4 regions of the Bordetella holmesii genome follow, and region 4 is predicted to be linked to each of the others. Evidence: predicted binding sites of a transcription regulator. Region 4 holds the regulator's gene; each other region holds the start of a gene.
What was found. The regulator sigma-54, encoded in region 4, starts transcription at its own class of promoters, with help from an activator protein. The targets are predictions, from matches to a motif close to TGGCANGNAANCTGCTTT.

Region 1 (4,524 bases), 1.1 Mb from region 4:
TCGATAATGCACAACGGCGTCCCGGAGGACGCCGTTGTGGTGTCATGGCAGCCGACGGGGCCGGCTGCGCAGGTAGATCAGCTGTGATAGGCCGATTCACCGTGGCTGGTGACATCCAGCCCTTCGCGCTCTTGATCTTCCGGTACGCGCAGACCAAACACGGCATTGGCGATTTTGTAGGCAACGAAGGCAACCACACCGGACCAGACGATGGTCAGCAGGATGCTTTCGAGCTGGACCCAAACTTGGCCCAAAATGAGCGACGTGCTGTCCAGGCCCGGGCCGCCGAGCGCCTTGGCGTTGAACACACCGGTGAGCAGGGCGCCGATGATGCCGCCCACTCCATGTACGCCAAAGACGTCCAGCGCATCGTCGGCACGCAGCATACGCTTGAGGCCATTGACGCCCCAGACGCAGATCACGCCGGCGACCACGCCGATGATGAAGGCGCCCATGGGACCGACCAGACCGGCCGCGGGAGTGATGCCGACCAGGCCCGCGACAGCACCCGAGGCTGCGCCCAGAACGGAAGGCTTGCCCTTGATGGACCATTCCGTAGCGACCCAGGCCAACACGGCCGCAGCAGTGGCGATCATGGTGTTGAAGAAGGCCAGGGTGGCCGTTTCGTTGGCGGCCAAGGCCGAACCGGCGTTGAAGCCGAACCAGCCCACCCACAGCAACATCGCGCCGGTATAGGTCATGGGCAGGTTGTGCGGCTGTATCGCTTCACGGCCGTAGCCCACGCGCTTGCCGATCACGTGGGCACCCACCAGGCCGGCTACGCCAGCGTTGATGTGCACGACGGTACCGCCTGCGAAGTCTAGCGCCCCATGAGCATTGAGCAGACCAGGGGCCGTCTCGGAGGCAAACCAGACCATGTGTGCGATGGGGATGTAGGCAAACGTGAACCAGATCACCGTGAACAGCAGCACCGCCGAGAAGCGAGCGCGTTCGGCAAAGCTGCCGACGATCAGCGCGCAGGTGATGCCCGCGAATGTTGCCTGGAAGGAAGCGAACAGCAGCTCGGTCAGCGTGGCCGACATCGCATATTTGCCGTCTGTCACAGTGAACATGCCGGAGAAGAAAGCCCGCGACAGTCCGCCGAAGAAGGCGTTGCCTTCGGTAAAGGCCAAGGAGTAGCCGTAAATGAACCACAGCACGACGGCCAGCACGAAGGCGCACAACACCTGCATGAGAACCGACAACACGTTCTTGCTACGCACCAGGCCACCGTAGAACAGGGCCAAACCCGGCACGGCCATCATCAGCACGAGCAGGGTCGACACCATCAACCAGGAGATATCCGCTTTATCCATTTTTCATGGCTCCAATAGGGTCTTGATTCTTTTTCTTGCGTTCGTTCTCAGAGGGCGGCTTCGCCGGCCTCACCGGTGCGGATGCGAATGACTTGCTCCAGCGCAGCGGTGAAGATCTTTCCGTCCCCGATCTTGCCGGTGCGGGCTGCTTGCTCGATCGCTTCGACGACCTGGTCGACGAGGTGGTCGGGTACTGCGGCCTCGACCCGCAGCTTGGGCAGAAAATCAACGGCGTACTCCGCGCCGCGGTAGAGCTCGGTGTGACCTTTCTGGCGTCCGAAGCCCTTGACTTCAGTGACAGTCAGACCCTGGACACCGATCCCGGACAGCGCCACCCGCACTTCGTCCAGCTTGAATGGCTTGATGATGGCGATGACAAGTTTCATGGCTTATTCCTCTCATGGTTGCACGTGGGCATGGAGATTGAAGCAAGTTCCATGCCACCTTTTCTGTCCCGGTGCCTGGGCGAGGAAACCGCTTTGGGAGGCACCGCCGTTGCGCGTTGGCACCAAAGCAGTGCGTATGTGCGAGCATTTCGCATCAATGCAGTGCGCAAGCTTTGCGCACCTTGCATGCGGCGATGATGGGTGATGCGGTGCCGGGGGGGCCGTAGAAGTGTTGCAAATTGCTGGGCTAGCTGTGAACTGTCAATAGGTTGTATTCGTCCAGGTTGAGTCTGGAGATGGGTACAGCGCGCCCGATGCCTTGGTGGGGTCGATGCCAGTTGTAGTGGTGTAGCCAGGATTTCATGGCATCGGCTCGGTGTTGGGAGTTCTGGTAGGTGTGAGCGTAAGCCCACTCACGCAAGGCCGACTGGATGAAGCGTTCGGCCTTGCCATTGGTCTGTGGGCGGTAAGGTCGGGTAAAGCGGTGCTTGATGCCCAGCTCATGGCACAGCGCGGCGAAGGCGCGGCTGCGAAAGGCCGAGCCATTGTCGGTGAGCAAGCGCTGGATGGTCACGCCCAGGCGCTGGTAGTAGGCCACTGCGTCCTTGAGGAACTGGACGGCGCTGGGGAAGCGCTCGTCGGGGTGGATGTCGGTGAAGGCCACGCGGGCGTGGTCATCGATGGCCACGAAGACGAAGTCCCAGCCGGCCCCCTCAACGGTATCGCGTCGGTTGCCCGTGACCCGGTGGCCAGGGCGCTGGATACGTCCCAGCTTCTTGATGTCGATGTGCAGCAGATCGCCGGGGGCCTGATGCTCGTAGCGCACCACCGGCTCGGCCGGCTCCAGGTCGGCCAGGTGCGACAGACCGGCGCGGGCCAGGACGCGGCTGACGGTGCTGGCTGACACGCCCAGCGCCTGGGCGATGCGCGCTTGGGTCAGCCGCTTGCGGCGCAGCTCCACGATAGCCAGCGCCTTGGCCGGCGCAATCGCTCGGGGCGAGACCGTCGGGCGCGAGGACGCATCGGCCAAGCCCGCCTGGCCCTGAGCCAGAAAGCGGCCCAGCCATTTGCGCACAGTCGGCGCGGTGACCCCATAGGCGCGGGCCGCTTCAGGCACACAAACTTGATGGGCGATCAATTGCTGGACCATTTCGAGGCGACGTAGGAAGGTCAATCGGGCATGCTTATGGGTGTTCATCCGGCCGGGCTCCTTGAGTGAACTGGGGGGTTGGCGATTTCCAGTTTCTCAAATCCGGTTCGGATGAACCATGCATACAACCTATTGAATCTTCACAGCTAGATGGCGCAGCGCGTCGGTGGATGGCTGGCGGGCTGGCGCCCCGCGTTGGCCTGCCGGAGCCTTGCTGGCCGGGTCAGGCGCCTTGGCGGGGTGGTGGCCAGCATGGCAGCGGATACCACGTAGATGCCCATCGGCCGGCATGCTTTGTCATGTTTGAAACGCCGGATTACAGCTAGTCGCTTGTTGCGGGGCCGTAGCTAATGAAGAATCAATTCAGTGCGGGCCCTGCAACAGGCCCGCCTCGGTGTGAAGGTCGCGGCAATCGGTTTTCGCACCGTCATGTGGGCCGGTCTAGGGCGGCTGGCCCGGAGTCGCCGCTTTGGCGATGCCGTTTTTCTCCTGTGCTTTGAAAGGCGGCGCCGTCTCCGGGCCGCTTTTTTTTGGTTCATCGCGGAATAGCGTGGAGCCGTGCTTGATTGCCGTTACGCTTGATCCTTGATTTTTCAAGGATCAAGGCCGGGATCATGCTGGACCGCAAGACGATCGAGAGGTTGGGTGGGTGGGAAGGTTATCGGGTGGAGCGGGTCGTGTGGCCTGAAGGTGAGAGCCGGACGGTCACGATTTACCTGAAGCCTTCAGCGCGAACGATGCACTGCGAGCACTGCGGCAACCGATGTCGGCAGGTGCATGAGACGACCACGCGCCGGGTGCGGGATCTGCCGCTAATGGCGCTGCGAGTGACGCTGGTAGTGCCGCGTCGGCGGGTCTGGTGCGAGCAGTGCGGTGGACCGCATCTGGAGAGGCTGAGCTGGCTGGGCCGTTACCAGCGAGTGACCGACCGGCTGGCCGAGGCGGTCAGCCAGTTGCTTGAGTCCAGCAACATTCTGGCCGTGGCGCGCTTCTTCCAACTGGGTTGGCACACGGTCAAGGCGCTGGACAAGGCCCTGCTGCGACGGGCGATCCAAGAGCCGGACTGGAGTCAGATCCACTACCTAGCGATGGACGAGTTCGCTCTACACAAGGGCCATCGTTATGCCACGGTCGTTGTCGATCCGATCCGCCGTCAGGTGCTATGGATCGGTGATGGCCGCTCGCGCGAGACGGCCAGAGCCTTCTTCGAACAACTGCCAACTGGGGTTGCCCAGCAGATCCGGGCCGTAGCGATCGACATGACGACGGCCTATGAGCTGGAGATCCAGGCCAACTGCCCCAACGCCGAGATCGTCTACGACCTGTTCCACGTCGTGGCCAAGTACGGCCGTGAAGTGATAGACCGGGTGCGTGTAGACCAAGCGAACCAGTTGCGGCACGACAAGCCGGCCCGCCGGGTGATCAAGTCCAGTCGCTGGCTACTGCTGCGCAATCGCAAAAACCTCGATCCGTGCCAATCGGTAAAGTTGGACGAGTTGCTCCAGGCCAACCAGCCCTTGCTCACCGCTTATCTGATGCGCGATGAGCTCAAACAGCTGTGGTTCTACCAACACCCCGGCTACGCCCGCCAGGCATGGGATCACTGGCTGCAACAGGCTCAGGGCAGCGGCATCGCCGCCTTGGCTCACTTCGCGCTCAAGCTAAAAGCCTA
Region 2 (4,524 bases), 1.7 Mb from region 4:
TTCCTTACCTGTGCCGGACTCTCCGGTGATCAGGACGGTGACCTTCGATTGCGCCAGACGCCCGATGGCACGGAAGACTTCCTGCATCGCCGTCGATGATGACTGCGTCATCATGTAGCGATCGTTGACCGATGCGTCAGCCTCGGCCTCGGTCTGGGGCTCCACTTCCTGCATGGCGCGCTGGATAAGCGCCACGGCCTCGTTGACATCGAAAGGCTTGGCCAGGTAGTCGAATGCGCCGCCCTGGAAGGCGGAGACCGTACTATCGAGATCGGCGAACGCCGTCATGACGATGACAGGTAGGCCGGCATGCCGCTCCTTGATCTGCCGCAGCAGATCAAGGCCATCGCCGCCCGGCATGCGAATATCGGACACCAGCGCCGAAGGCATATCGCGCGTGAGCGCGTCAAGGACGTCGGCAGCCTGGGAAAAGCTGCGCGTGGCAATCCCGGCGCGGGCCAGGGCTTTTTCCAGCACCCAACGGATCGCCTGATCGTCGTCAACTATCCATACGGGTTTCATCAGAAGGGCTCCATCGGTAATACCAGGCGGAATTCAGTGTGGCCAGGCCGAGACTCGAATTCGATAATGCCGCCGTGTTGCTGTACGAAATCCTGCGCCAGGCTCAGGCCCAACCCGGTTCCGCCCGCGCGGGCGGTCACCAGGGGATGAAAAATACGGTCACGTATGTGCTCTGGAACTCCCGGGCCGTTGTCGATAATGGACAACACCAGCGCCAGACGATGATGACGATGAGCCAGCATGACCTGCCTGGCCACCCGCGTGCGCAGGGTGATCAGGCGCGGCGAAACACCGGAGCCGGGTTTTTGCAGCACCAGTTCCTGGGCTGCATTGCGCGCCACGTTGAGCACGGCCTGCATCAGGCGCGCAGCGTCACCCTGCACGTCAGGCATGGAAGCGTCGTAGTCGCGCACAATGCCGACGTCATCACGGAACTCGGCCTGAATGAGCGCGCATACGCGCTCGCAGATTTCGTGAATATTGACCGGGCGCGCATGCAGCGGCACGCGTTGCGGACCGCTCAGGCGATCCACCAGAGCCTGCAAGCGGTCGGCCTCGGAAATAATGACTTGGGTGTACTCAGCCAGCGCCGGGCTAGGCAGCTCGGCTTCCAGCAACTGCGCTGCGCCACGCAGACCGCCCAGAGGATTCTTGACCTCGTGGGCAAGATTGCGCAGCAGCTCACGATGGGACTCGATCTCGTCGACCAGGCGATGATTGCGGTCGGCCAGCACTCGCTGCTCGATCTCGCGCGTCTCGACCAACACAGGCCAGCGCTGGCCCGGGCAGGAAACCGTCGTCACGTTGACTTCGATCGATTCGTTGGCGCGGCGCAAGGAAGACAGTTGACGTACGTCGGAAAATTTGCCGCCGACGGCGCCATCTATGGAATTCTGTAAGGCTTCTGGGTGGTCAAACAGCGTGGGCGCTGCCTGGCCGCGCAACTGTTTGCGGGATCGGCCGAAGAGATCCTCGGCAGCGGCATTGGCATACTCGATATGGCCACGCTCGTTCAACAGGAAAACGGAGGTGGCAAGCAACTCAAAGGCATCTACATTCGTCATGTGGGCTCCGGGGCGGGAAAGTCGGCGGGTCGAATGACCCGCCCCTAGCAGACTCCGCCCACGCAAGCGGACGGGGTCTTCAGCCTCGGTGTATTACAGGCTGTAGTACATGTCGAACTCGACCGGATGGGTCGTCATGCGCAGGCGCGTGACGTCAGCCATCTTGAGTTCGATGTACGCATCCAGCATTTCATTGCTGAACACACCGCCACGGGTCAGGAACTCGCGATCCTTGTCCAGAGCGGCCAGAGCCTCTTCCAGCGAAGCGCACACCCTCGGGATCTTTGCATCCTCTTCCGGCGGCAGATCGTACAGATTCTTGTCGGCGGGATCGCCGGGGTGAATCTTGTTCTGCACACCGTCCAGACCAGCCATCATCAAGGCCGAGAAGGCCAGGTAGGGATTGGCCAGGGGATCCGGGAAGCGGGTTTCGATACGGCGGCCCTTGGGGTTGCCCACGTAAGGAATGCGGATCGAGGCCGAACGGTTGCGGGCCGAGTAAGCCAGTTTGACCGGGGCTTCGAAGTGCGGGACCAGACGCTTGTAGGAGTTGGTGCCGGGGTTGGTGATGGCGTTCAGGGCACGAGCGTGCTTGATGATGCCGCCGATGTAGTACAGAGCAAAGTCAGACAGACCAGCATAGCCATTGCCTGCGAACAGGTTCTGACCATCCTTCCAGATGGATTGGTGCACGTGCATGCCGGAACCGTTGTCGCCGACGATGGGCTTGGGCATGAAGGTGGCGGTCTTGCCATAGGCGTGGGCCACGTTGTGGATCACGTACTTGACGATCTGGTTCCAGTCACCGCGGGTAACCAGCGTGCTGAACTTGGTACCGATTTCGAGTTGGCCGGGAGCAGCCACTTCGTGGTGGTGCACTTCAACCGGCACGCCCATCTGTTCCATCAACAGGCACATTTCCGAACGCATGTCCTGGAAGGAATCGACAGGGGGAACGGGGAAGTAGCCGCCCTTGAGACCCGGACGGTGGCCCATGTTGCCGCCTTCGAACTCCAGGCCGGAGGACCACGGGGCCTCTTCGGACTTGATCTTGACGAAGGTGCCGGACATGTCGGTGTTCCAGGTCACGCCATCGAAGACGAAGAACTCGGGTTCCGGACCGAAGAAGGCGGTATCGCCCAGGCCTGAGGACTTCAGGTAGGCTTCGGCGCGCTTGGCCAGCGAGCGCGGGTCGCGGTCGTAGCCCTTCATGTCGGAGGGTTCGACGGCGTCGCAGGTCAGGATCATCGTCGCTTCTTCGCGGAACGGATCCAGATTGGCGGTATTGACGTCGGGAATGAGCAGCATGTCGGAAACTTCGATGCCCTTCCAGCCCGGGATCGACGAACCATCGAAAGCCTGGCCGCTTTCCAGCTTGTCTTCATCGACAGTGTGGGCAGGCACCGAGACGTGGTGCTCGCGACCGAGCGTATCGGTGAAGCGGAAATCTACGAACTTGACTTCGTTATCGGCGATCTGTTTGAGAACGTCTTGTGGGCTTGCCATGTCATCTCCATTGGGTAAAAGCGTCACGGGCATAGTGCCCGACAGGCCTAGAAAGCTAAAGCAATATGCGTGCCAGGTTTATCCCTGGGGAAATCCCGAGGCAGAACACAAGCCGAGCTCAATTTAGCACCATTGTTGTGCAAAATACAGGGCATGATTGCCTCATTGTGGTGCGTTTTGTTTACAGGAAGATTTCCTGCAGATCATTCAGGAAGCGCCAACCCAGGGCAGTGGCGCGCAAACGCGTCGGGTCGGCGTCAAGCAGGCCGCGCTGCGTGGCCGCCTCCAATTGGTGCGCAATACCGGCCAGCGACAAGCCAGTACGCTCGGAAAAGGTGCTGGCTGCCACCCCGTCCTTCAAACGCAGTGCATTGAGCATGAACTCAAAAGGCAGCTCTTGCTGCCCGACCTGGCGGGACTCGGCAATGTGGCTGCCATCCTGCGCCATGGCTTTGGCCATCCAGGATTCCGGATTGCGATGACGGGCTTGGCGAATGATGCGGTCGTGAAAAGACAGCTTCCCGTGAGCCCCTGGCCCTAAGCCGAGATAGTCTCCGAATTCCCAGTAATTGACATTGTGTTTGCTGCGCCCCCCAGCCCGTGCGTATGCCGACACCTCGTAGCGGGCCAACCCGGCCTCGCCCAGCGTCGCCTTTACCGCATCCTGCATGAGCGCGCTGAGATCGTCGTCCGGGACTTCGGGCGGGTACTTGGCAAAGACCGTATTGGGCTCCAGCGTCAGGTGATACATGGACAGGTGCTCGGTGCCAAACCCCAGCGCCTGACGTACATCGTCAAGACAGGCGTCGAGGTCCTGACCCGGCAGCGCAAACATCAGGTCCAGATTGACGCGTGGCACGGCCCGTTGCGCCATATCGATGGCCGCGCGTGCCTGGTTGGCATCATGAATCCGTCCCAGTTTGCGCAACTGGGTATCGTCAAAACTCTGGATGCCCAGTGACAGCCGGTTCACACCGCTGGCACCATAGTCCATGAAGCGCCCCGCTTCCGCCGTCCCCGGGTTCGCTTCCATGGTGATTTCGGCGTCGGGCCATAGGTTCAGGCAGGCCCGCAGCATGGCCAGCAACTCGTCCAATCCGGCCGAGGAAAGCAGGCTGGGAGTGCCGCCGCCAATGAACACGGATATGACCTGCCGCCCCCAGATCAGCGGCAGGGATTGCTCCAGGTCCGCGCGCAAAGCGTCGAGATAGGCCCGCTCAGGAATATCCTTGCCTGGCACGGCATGCGAATTGAAGTCGCAATAGGGGCATTTGCGCACACACCAGGGCACGTGCACATATACCGAAAGCGGTGGCAGGCTGGTCAGCGCCGAGCCTGCGGGCAGCAATACGGCTGATCGGGGCACGGGGGCACCGTCCAGCCGGATAGGAATAGTAATGGCCATGCCGCTCAGAGTGCCTGCAACTTGCTC
Region 3 (4,524 bases), 1.2 Mb from region 4:
GCTGCGCCTCTGAGTCAGCGCTGAGCGTCGGCGACAAAAGCGCGCCACCCCCCATAAGCGGTGATGTCGCGCGCGCCCTGCAGTCCGTAAGGCTCGCAGATAAAGCCTTTGACCTGGCGGCCGTCGGCCAGCTCCAGCGTGCCTATGCCCAACGGCGCGGAGATCAACGCCACGAATGACCCGAAATGCACACTGGGCACGTCCCAAAGCTCCACGTCGATACTCGCCCCCTCGTGCTCCCCGCGCACCAGGCCCGGCTTTGGCGGCGTCGTATTGGCCAGCGCATAAAGGCGATAGCGGGCGGCCGTTCGCGTCTGCTCCGCCAACGTCGCCTGCCGTGAGATCAACTGATGATTGAGCGGCATGCCACTCAGATGCGCACCGACCACGGCTACGCGGACGGTATCGACCGAGATCGGCAGCACGTCGGCAGGCGGCAATGGCCTGCCAGTAGCACCCATGGGTAGATCCAACGCACGCTGCCAGCGTTGACCAAACGCGGCCAATCCGTGGTCCTGCCAGGTCAGACCAATAAACGTGATACCCGCAGGCAAGCCGTCGTCGCGCATGCCCGCTGGTACGGCTAGCGCCGACAGGTCGGCCAAGTTGGCAAAGTTGGTGTAGAAACCCAACCGTGAATTGAGCGTCACCGGATCGGCCTGCAACTGCTCTATGCGATAAATGGAAGGCGATGTCGGCACGACCAGCGCATCGAAGCCTGCCAGTGTGTCCTGAATTCGTCGGGCCAGCGCGGCGCGGCGATACTCGGCAACGAAGGCATCGGTGGCGCTGAAGTTTTGGGCCTGCTCCACAATGCCGCGCACCACCGGATCCATCGCCTCGGGCTGGTCACGCCAGACCGACTGGACGGCGGCAAAGCGCTCGGCGACCCAGGGACCCTGATACAGCAACGTGGCCAATTCTTCGAAAGGCGTGAAGTCGATCGCCTCGATATGCACGCCCATCTGACGCAAGCGCTCCAGGGCTTCCTCATGCACGCGGCGAGCCGCCTCATCGCCAAAAAATTCGCATTGCGCCGGCACCGCCACGCGCGCTGGCGCCTGCCAGGAGATGCGCGCGCCCAATGGCTCGGCGCGCGAGTAAGGGTCCGCACCGTCGAAGCCACCCGCAATGTCCGCCACCGCGAGGGCGTCCTCGACGGTCAGCGCAAAAACCGAGACGCAATCCAGCGTCCGGCAGGCCGGCACGACGCCTGCCGTGCTGAGCCACCCTCGGGTAGGCTTTAAGCCCACAATGTTGTTGAACCCGGCGGGTACGCGCCCGGAGCCGGCGGTATCCGTGCCCAACGAGAACGGCACCAAACCGCGCGCGACCACCGAGGCCGAGCCCGAGCTCGAGCCGCCGCTGATGTAGTCTGCATCGAACGTATTGCGCACGGGTCCATGTGGAGAGCGCGTACCCACCAGACCGGTAGCAAACTGATCAAGGTTGGTCTTGCCCACCAGGATGGCACCGGCCGAGCGCAATCTGCTCACCACGGTGGCATCCGTATCCGGCACATAAGAAAACGTCGGGCAGGCCGCCGTCGTGGGCCAGCCCTGCGCGTCGATATTATCCTTGACCGCAAAGGGCACGCCATATAGCGGCAAACGCTCCCTATCTCCGCCGGCGCGATGCAGCAGCCGTGCCAGACCTGACAATTGATCCGCCAGCCCGGCCGCGCTCAGGCCGGCAATCCAGGCGTTGTCATGACCGCTGTCCGCCGTAAAAGCAGCGAGTAGCGCTTCGGGCGTAGCACCCTCACGGTACGCCTGGCGCCATTGCGCCAAGGTCCATCCCAGGATTGGTGCGGCGTATGTATTCATGCTGGAATCCTTTCTTGTGTACAAGTCTGGATACGCAAGCAAGCGCCATGCCACCTCTGCATGCCACTGCCAAACAGGCGTGTTCGCCGAAGCGATTTTTCCAATGGCCCCCCCGGCCTAGGCCGGCGGCTGAGGCCACGCGGCCCCACCTGGCCCGGCCTGTGCCGTGCACCTGGCCAGGCACGGCAGGCGGGCGGATCGCGCACTGTTGTTGTGCTGCACGCACCATACCGGCCCTGCCGCCATCGCCCAGGGGCTCCTGCGATGCGGGCGGCCGGGCCGTGCGGCAGGCCCGATCAGCCAGCCGCGCCATCCAGCTGCTATCTAGTCGCGAAAGTTGTCGAACTGCAGCGGCAGGTCGACATCCGTCTTGCGCAGCAACTGCATGACGGCTTGCAGATCGTCGCGCTTCTTGCCCGTGATGCGCAGCTTGTCGCCGTTGATCTGGCTTTCGACTTTGACTTTGCTCGCCTTGATGGCGGCGACCAGCTTCTTGGCCGTGGCCTGCTCGATGCCCTGCTTGACGGTGACCTTCTGGCGCGCTCCCCCCAGGTTCTCGAGCGGGGCATCCTCCTCCAGGCAACGCACGTCAATATTGCGAGCCGACAGGCGGCCGCGCAAGATATCGAGCATCTGCTTGAGTTGAAAGGTGCTGGAGGCTATCTGATTGACGACATAGCCCTCCAGCTCAAACTTGGCATTGGCGCCCTTGAAATCGAAACGGGTGGACAACTCCCGGTTGGCCTGGTCCACCGCATTGGTCAGCTCGTGCTTGTCGACCTCGGAAACCACGTCAAAACTCGACATGAAACAAATCCTGAAGAAAGCTCTGAAACGGCCGGGCAGCCTGCCCGGCCTCCTGAACGCCAGTTTAAGACGAATTCATGAGCCTTGCCCCCCGCGCCAGTATGATGAAGACTTTCGTCTCTTCCAAGGCAAGGCCATGGTCTACAACGTGGTGAAACTGCTGCATGTGCTGGCCGTCATTTTCTGGCTCGGCGGCATGGCCTATACCTTGTTTTTCGTGCGGCCGGCGCTGGCCTGTCTGCCGCCGCCCCTACGGCTGCAGACGTTGCGCGGCCTGCTGGCGCGGTTTCTGGGCGCGGTACTGGCAGCCATCCTGATTGCCCTGGCAAGCGGGGCGTGGATGCTGGCGGATGTCGCCTCTCAGGTACGAGCCACCGGCGGCAGTCTGAACATCCCGCCTGCCTGGCACCTCATGGCCGGGCTGGGCGTGGTCATGGCCGCGATCTATTTTTATGTCCGCTACGCCCTCTTTGCACGGTTGAATGCCGCCGTCGAGCGTGCCGACTGGCCCGCCGGCGCTCAGGTTGCCGCGACGCTGCGGACCTGGGTGGGCGTCAATCTGGTGCTGGGCGTGCTCATCGTCGCCGCCGTGCTGCTTTGAGCGTCAGCGTGTGGGCAGCACGCCAGTCGGGTCGACGGGCTTGCCATCGCGCCGCAGTTCAAAGTAGAGCTGATTCGAACTGGCGTCGCTATTGCCCATCTCGGCTATTTGCTGGCCCTGCTTGACGCTTTGCCCCTGCTTGACCAGCAATTTGCGGTTATGGGCGTAGATGGTGATGAAGGTCGACCCGTGACGCACAATGACCAGATTGCCATACCCTCGCAAACCGTTGCTGGCGTAGGCCACCGTGCCAGCGGCGGCGGCTTTCACCGGCGAGCCGGACACATTGGCGATGACCAGCCCATTGGAAGAGGATCCGTTATAGCCGCGGGTAAGCTTGCCCTCGGCCGGCCAGATCAAGCTTATGCCCCGCACGGGAGCGCCCCGCGGCGCGGCCTTGGCCGCCGCGGCTCGGGGGGAAGAAGCGCCCGACGACGCCTTGGCGCTGCCGCCGGGCGCGACGACGCGCAACACCTGCCCCTTATCGATCTGGTTCGCGCTGGAGAGCTTGTTCCAGCGCACCAGATCCGCCACGCTCTGGTCATAACGCCGCGCAATGCTCGTGAGCGTCTCGCCCGCCTCGACCCGGTGAAAACCCGCACCGGCGGCCCCGCCTCCGGATGAGGATGCACACGCAGCAAGCACGGCAATCAGGCTCAACGCCAGAATCAGGCGCAAGCGGGGGAGCAGGGACAGCGGGTTTCTGGACAAAACGTTATCAGCGGCGAAGTGGTTAGCCTGGCTAGCGTACCAAGAAATACGCCGGGCCACCTGCCTCGCCGCCGCTCAGAACCCTGTTTTACCGGATATTGAGCGGCGTTTGGCCAATTTTAGGCCTCAGTGAGTGACCAACGCGGGCCGTGCGGCATCGATGCGCAACGCGCGAGGTTCCGTCAGCGCCAGCCTGGCCACAGGCGCCTGCCGCCCGCCGGCGCTGGCCTGTGTCAGATCCTCCGTCACGTCTCCCAGCCTGCCAGATTGCTCCAGGGACTCCTGCACCACCTCTGCCATGATTTCCGTCACGCGGCGCGAGGACGCTACGATGTCGGTCATGGTGCTGCCCGCCGATTGGACCAGACTTGCGCCACGTTCGATCTGCTGGACCGAACTGCGAATGAGGTCTTTGATTTCCTTGGCTGCCGCGGCGCTGTTTTGCGCCAGGCTGCGAACCTCGGCGGCCACGACGGCAAAGCCCTTTCCGTGGTTGCCTGCTCGCGCGGCCTCTACGGCAGCGTTGAGCGCCAGAATATTGGTCTGAAACGCAATGCCACCCATCACGCCTATGATCTC
Region 4 (4,524 bases):
GGCCGCGGGGGGATTGGCCGGCACGGCAATGGAGCGCACGTCGCACACGCTGGAGGCGCGTCCGCCGGGAAGATATTCGCTGGCCGTGGCGGCGCAGCAACCGCAGCAGGAGGCAACTCCCAGCTCGAATTGCAGATCGCCCAACGAATTAGCGCCCGCATCCACGCAGGCGCGGACTTGGCGTTCGGTAACGGCATTGCATATGCAAACGTACATGCGAATGATTATCGACAAAAATTAAAGCGCAAGCAAGCCAGCCAGCCAGCCAGCCGGAAAATATTTTTCAGCCTGGCGCCCCGCACGCAACTCCTTGAAAAAAGTGACGAATCACCCCCCGTGCGACTCGACCCGCTGCCACCACGGGTTCAGCGCGCGGCGGCCTGGGCCTTGCGCACGGCGGCCGGGGCAATGCGCAAGGCCTCGCGGTATTTGGCCACGGTGCGGCGGGCAATGACGATGCCCTGACCGGCCAGGCGCTCCATGATTTGGCTATCCGAAAGCGGCTTGGCACGGTTTTCGTCGGCCACCATCTGCCGGATGTGCTCCTGAACGGCCGTCGCCGAGGCCGAATCACCGCTGTCCATGGCCACGCCCGTGCCGAAAAATCGTTTGAGCTCCATGGTCCCAAACGGAGTGAGCATGTACTTCTGCGTGGTGGCCCGCGAGATCGTCGACTCGTGCAGCCCGAGCTCGCCCGCGATGTCTTTGAGAATGAGCGGCCGCATCGCCGCCGGGCCACGGGTGAAGAACTCGGCCCGGTGCGCGACGATGGCCTGCGCGACGCGCAAAATGGTGTCGAAGCGCTGTTCGACATTGCGGATCATCCAGCGCGCCTGCTGAAGCTGGGCATTCAGCCCGGCATAGGCAGCCTCGCGCTGATTGGACAGCATTTGCGCGTACAGGCCGTTGACCTGCAGGCGCGGCATCACCGCGCTATTGAGCACCGCCTGCCAGCCTTGCCGCGTTTTGCGCACCAGCACATCGGGCACGGCGTACTCCGCCGCAGGCACCGTCCAGGCCCGGCCCGGCCGGGGCTCGAGCCGAACGATCAGCGCCCGCGCGGCGCGCAGCGTGGCCTCATCGACGCGCAGCATCTCCCGCAGGCGCGCCGGATTACCGGTGGCCAGCAGCGCCAGATGCTGGCCACAGAGTTCGCGCGCGCACCCCAGCACGGCGGGCGATGCGGCTTCGGGCAGCCGCGCGACGTCAGGATGGCGCAATTGCAACAGCAAGCACTCGGCCATGTCGCGCGCACCGATGCCGGTTGGGTCGAAGGACTGCACCAAGCTCAGCGCCGCACGCAGCTCATCCTCATCGACCTCGAGCTCGGCGGGCAGCCATTGCAGGATTTCACTCAGCGGCGAACCGAGATAGCCGTTATCGTCCAGCTCGTCGATGAGCAATGCGGCCAGCGCGGCGTCGCGCACACCGGCGCGGGTCAGCGCCAGTTGCTGCAACAGATGCTCGCGCAAAGTGTCGCTGCGGGCCGGCGAGTCGCTGTCCTCATCGGGGTATACGCCGCCCGAACCCGGCATGTCGTCAAACCGGATTTCCGTGTCCGTCACCGAATCGGCAGTGTCGAGACTGGCTTCGCGCTGCGGATCGCTGTCGATCTGCTCGGCCGGCGTTTCGTCGCGTTCGAGCAACGGATTCTCTGCCAGGGCTTGAGAGATTTCGGCCTCAAGATCCAGCGAAGACAGCTGCAGCAGCCGGATGGACTGTTGCAGTTGCGGGGTCAGGGTCAAATGCTGACCAGGCCGAAGTTCTAAGGCGGGACGACTCATAGGTACAATATTTTGCATGATGAATCCCACTTCGCCCGAACGCATTCGCCAGGATGGCCGACTGATAGGTCAAACGTTGCTCAAACTGGCGCTTGCGCGACTGGTGTTCAGGGCAATCGTGCTGGCTGTCATTGCCATCGTCTGGTTGCTCGCCAGCTCCTGGCTCCTCGGCTTCGGGAAAACCCTTGCCTTCGACGGCCTGCACAGCATGGGCCAGCAAACCGTCGATATGCTCGCCCGGGTCAATCCGTATTTCTGGTGGGGTGTGGTCCTCATCTGGACGCTGATCGTGTTCTTCAGCACACGCAGCTGGCTGTATGGCAGTCTAGCCGCCGGCAGGGCGCAGGTCGTCCCGCGCGACGTCCTGGCGCAACTGCGGTCGCGGCTCAGTGAAGAGGCCGTGGATGTGCTGCGCTGGGTCTGGGGAGATCGCGAAGAACCTTTCACGGTAGGCGACTTGCAACGCAGCCGCCGTGAGTTGCGCCACAACCGGATCGGCAAGATCGCCCTGGTCCGCGAACAGGCCGCCATTCTGGATCTGCCCGGCAGCACGCCGCGTGAACCGATGCCGGAATCTGCGCGCGCAGGCGTGCATCAGGCCAGTCGCCCGGCCGAACGCGAGCGCTCGCCGCAACCCATCATCGAGGCGCCACGCGCCAGCGCGCCGCGTGAGCCAGGCCGCTCGCCCTGGCGCCAGGAAGACGGCCCGCGCGAACCCAGCCTGGGGCCGGATCGCTGACCTGGTTGCGCGTTCGATTTGCGCGCCGCGCCGAAATATGTTTGACTTACGGCTATGGCTGACAAACACCACACCCCATTGACCGCTTCCGGATGCGCATGCGCACCGGCATCGGCCGTGGCTGCGTGTTCGTTTGCATCCTCCCTCCAGGGCGGCGTCGCCACCCTAGCGCTATCGCTATACCTACCGATCGGTTGCCGGGCCTAGTGCCCTGTGGTAGCTCGGCACCCACACGTTCGCCACTCGTCTTTCCCCCGTTTTAATCCGTGAATTCGGTCCCACTGCGACCGACGCAGGCACAAAACCGCCATCCTGGTTTGCCGCGCCCGAGATAGCCGGGATTCCGTCGAAACCGATTGAGGTGTTACCGATGCTCGCCAACCCCGCCACCAAATACGTGCCGTTCCAGCCCTTTGCTCGTGACTACTCCGAGCGTACCTGGCCCAGCCGCCGCATCACCAAAGCGCCGATCTGGATGAGCACCGATCTGCGTGACGGCAACCAATCGCTGATCGAGCCCATGAGCGTGGAGCGCAAGATGCGCTTCTTCGAGCAACTGGTGAAAATCGGTTTCAAGGAAATCGAAGTCGGCTTCCCGTCAGCGTCGCAGACCGACTTTGACTTCGTGCGCAAACTCATCGACGAAAAGCGCATTCCCGATGACGTCACCATCATTGTCTTGACGCAGGCCCGTGAAGACCTGATCACACGCACTGCCGAAGCCGCCGCCGGCGCCAAGCAGGCCATGATCCATCTCTACAACGCCTGCGCGCCGGCTTTCCGCAAGATCGTCTTCAACATGAGCAAAGACGAGATCAAGAACATTGCGCTGACTGGCACGCGCCAGATCAAGGCCGCCATGCAGCGCTATCCGCAAACGCAGTGGCGCTACGAATACTCGCCCGAGGTGTTCAGCACGACCGAACCGGAATTCGCGCTCGAGGTGGCCGACGCCGTGGCCGAAGCCTGGGACGCCACGCCCGAACGCAAGCTGGTGCTCAATCTGCCGGCCACCATCGAAGCGACCACGCCGAATCTCTACGCGGACCAGATCGAGTGGATGCACAAGAACCTCGCACGGCGCGACAGCATCATCCTGAGCGTGCACCCGCATAATGATCGCGGCACAGCCGTGGCCGCCGCCGAGTTCGCCGTCATGGCGGGCGCCGATCGCATCGAAGGCTGCCTGTTTGGCAGCGGCGAGCGTACCGGCAATGTCGACCTGGTCACGCTGGCCCTGAACCTCTACACGCAGGGCGTACACTCGGGCCTGGACTTCTCCGATATCGATGAAGTGCGCCGCTGTGCGGAGTACTGCAATCAGTTGCCCGTGCACCCGCGCCACCCCTATGCCGGGGACCTGGTATTCACTGCCTTTTCCGGTTCGCACCAGGATGCAATCAAGAAGGGCTTGTCCCAGCAGCGGCCCGACGGTGTCTGGGAGGTTCCCTACCTGCCCATCGACCCGGCCGACCTGGGCCGCAGTTACGACGCCGTCATTCGCGTCAACAGCCAATCCGGCAAGGGTGGCGTGTCCTATCTGCTCGAACAGGAACATGGCCTGGTCTTGCCGCGTCGCCTGCAGATCGAGTTCAGCCGCGCCATTCAGCGCGTGACCGATGAAACCGGCAGCGAAGTCACCAGCGAAGACGTCTATTCCATTTTTGCCTCCGAGTACCTCGAGCAACGCGGTCCCTGGAAACTGGTGCGTCACCGCATCGACGGCAACCCCAGCGCAGGTGAGGGCAAGCAGTTCGCCATCGAAGCCGAACTGGAATACGACGGCGAGCGCCGCATCGTGCGCGGCAACGGCGATGGCGCGATCTCCGCTTTCGTGGCGGCGCTGGATGTGCCTGTGCGCATCATGGACTATCACGAGCATGCCATCGGCACCGGCACCGACACCCGTGCCGCCAGCTACGTCGAGGTTCGTGTCGGCGAATCGCCCACTGGCTTTGGCGTTGGCATCGACCGCGACATCGTGACGGCATCCTTCCGCGC

Region 1: the regulator sigma-54 is predicted to act here: its motif matches at 1,742-1,759, upstream of LK440_RS10580 (P-II family nitrogen regulator).
Region 2: the regulator sigma-54 is predicted to act here: its motif matches at 3,150-3,167, upstream of glnA (type I glutamate--ammonia ligase).
Region 3: the regulator sigma-54 is predicted to act here: its motif matches at 1,862-1,879, upstream of atzF (allophanate hydrolase).

Annotation. Positions count from the first base shown of each region.
Region 1 covers NZ_CP085973.1:2,194,545-2,199,068, reverse strand. Annotated here, with positions in the region: gene amt (ammonium transporter) at 78-1,316, opposite strand; gene LK440_RS10580 (P-II family nitrogen regulator) at 1,364-1,702, opposite strand; gene LK440_RS10575 (IS481-like element IS481 family transposase) at 1,950-2,900, opposite strand; gene LK440_RS10570 (ISL3 family transposase) at 3,467-4,524, shown strand, end outside.
Region 2 covers NZ_CP085973.1:1,376,123-1,380,646, reverse strand. Annotated here, with positions in the region: gene ntrC (nitrogen regulation protein NR(I)) at 1-522, opposite strand, end outside; gene glnL (nitrogen regulation protein NR(II)) at 522-1,586, opposite strand; gene glnA (type I glutamate--ammonia ligase) at 1,680-3,092, opposite strand; gene hemW (radical SAM family heme chaperone HemW) at 3,274-4,497, opposite strand; gene rdgB (RdgB/HAM1 family non-canonical purine NTP pyrophosphatase) at 4,503-4,524, opposite strand, start outside.
Region 3 covers NZ_CP085973.1:2,091,290-2,095,813, forward strand. Annotated here, with positions in the region: gene atzF (allophanate hydrolase) at 15-1,826, opposite strand; gene LK440_RS10060 (YajQ family cyclic di-GMP-binding protein) at 2,151-2,633, opposite strand; gene LK440_RS10065 (CopD family protein) at 2,632-3,234, shown strand; gene LK440_RS10070 (M23 family metallopeptidase) at 3,238-3,912, opposite strand; gene LK440_RS10075 (methyl-accepting chemotaxis protein) at 4,072-4,524, opposite strand, start outside.
Region 4 covers NZ_CP085973.1:3,331,449-3,335,972, forward strand. Annotated here, with positions in the region: gene LK440_RS16055 ((2Fe-2S)-binding protein) at 1-216, opposite strand, end outside; gene rpoN (RNA polymerase factor sigma-54) at 366-1,784, opposite strand; gene LK440_RS16065 (hypothetical protein) at 1,801-2,523, shown strand; gene leuA (2-isopropylmalate synthase) at 2,894-4,524, shown strand, end outside.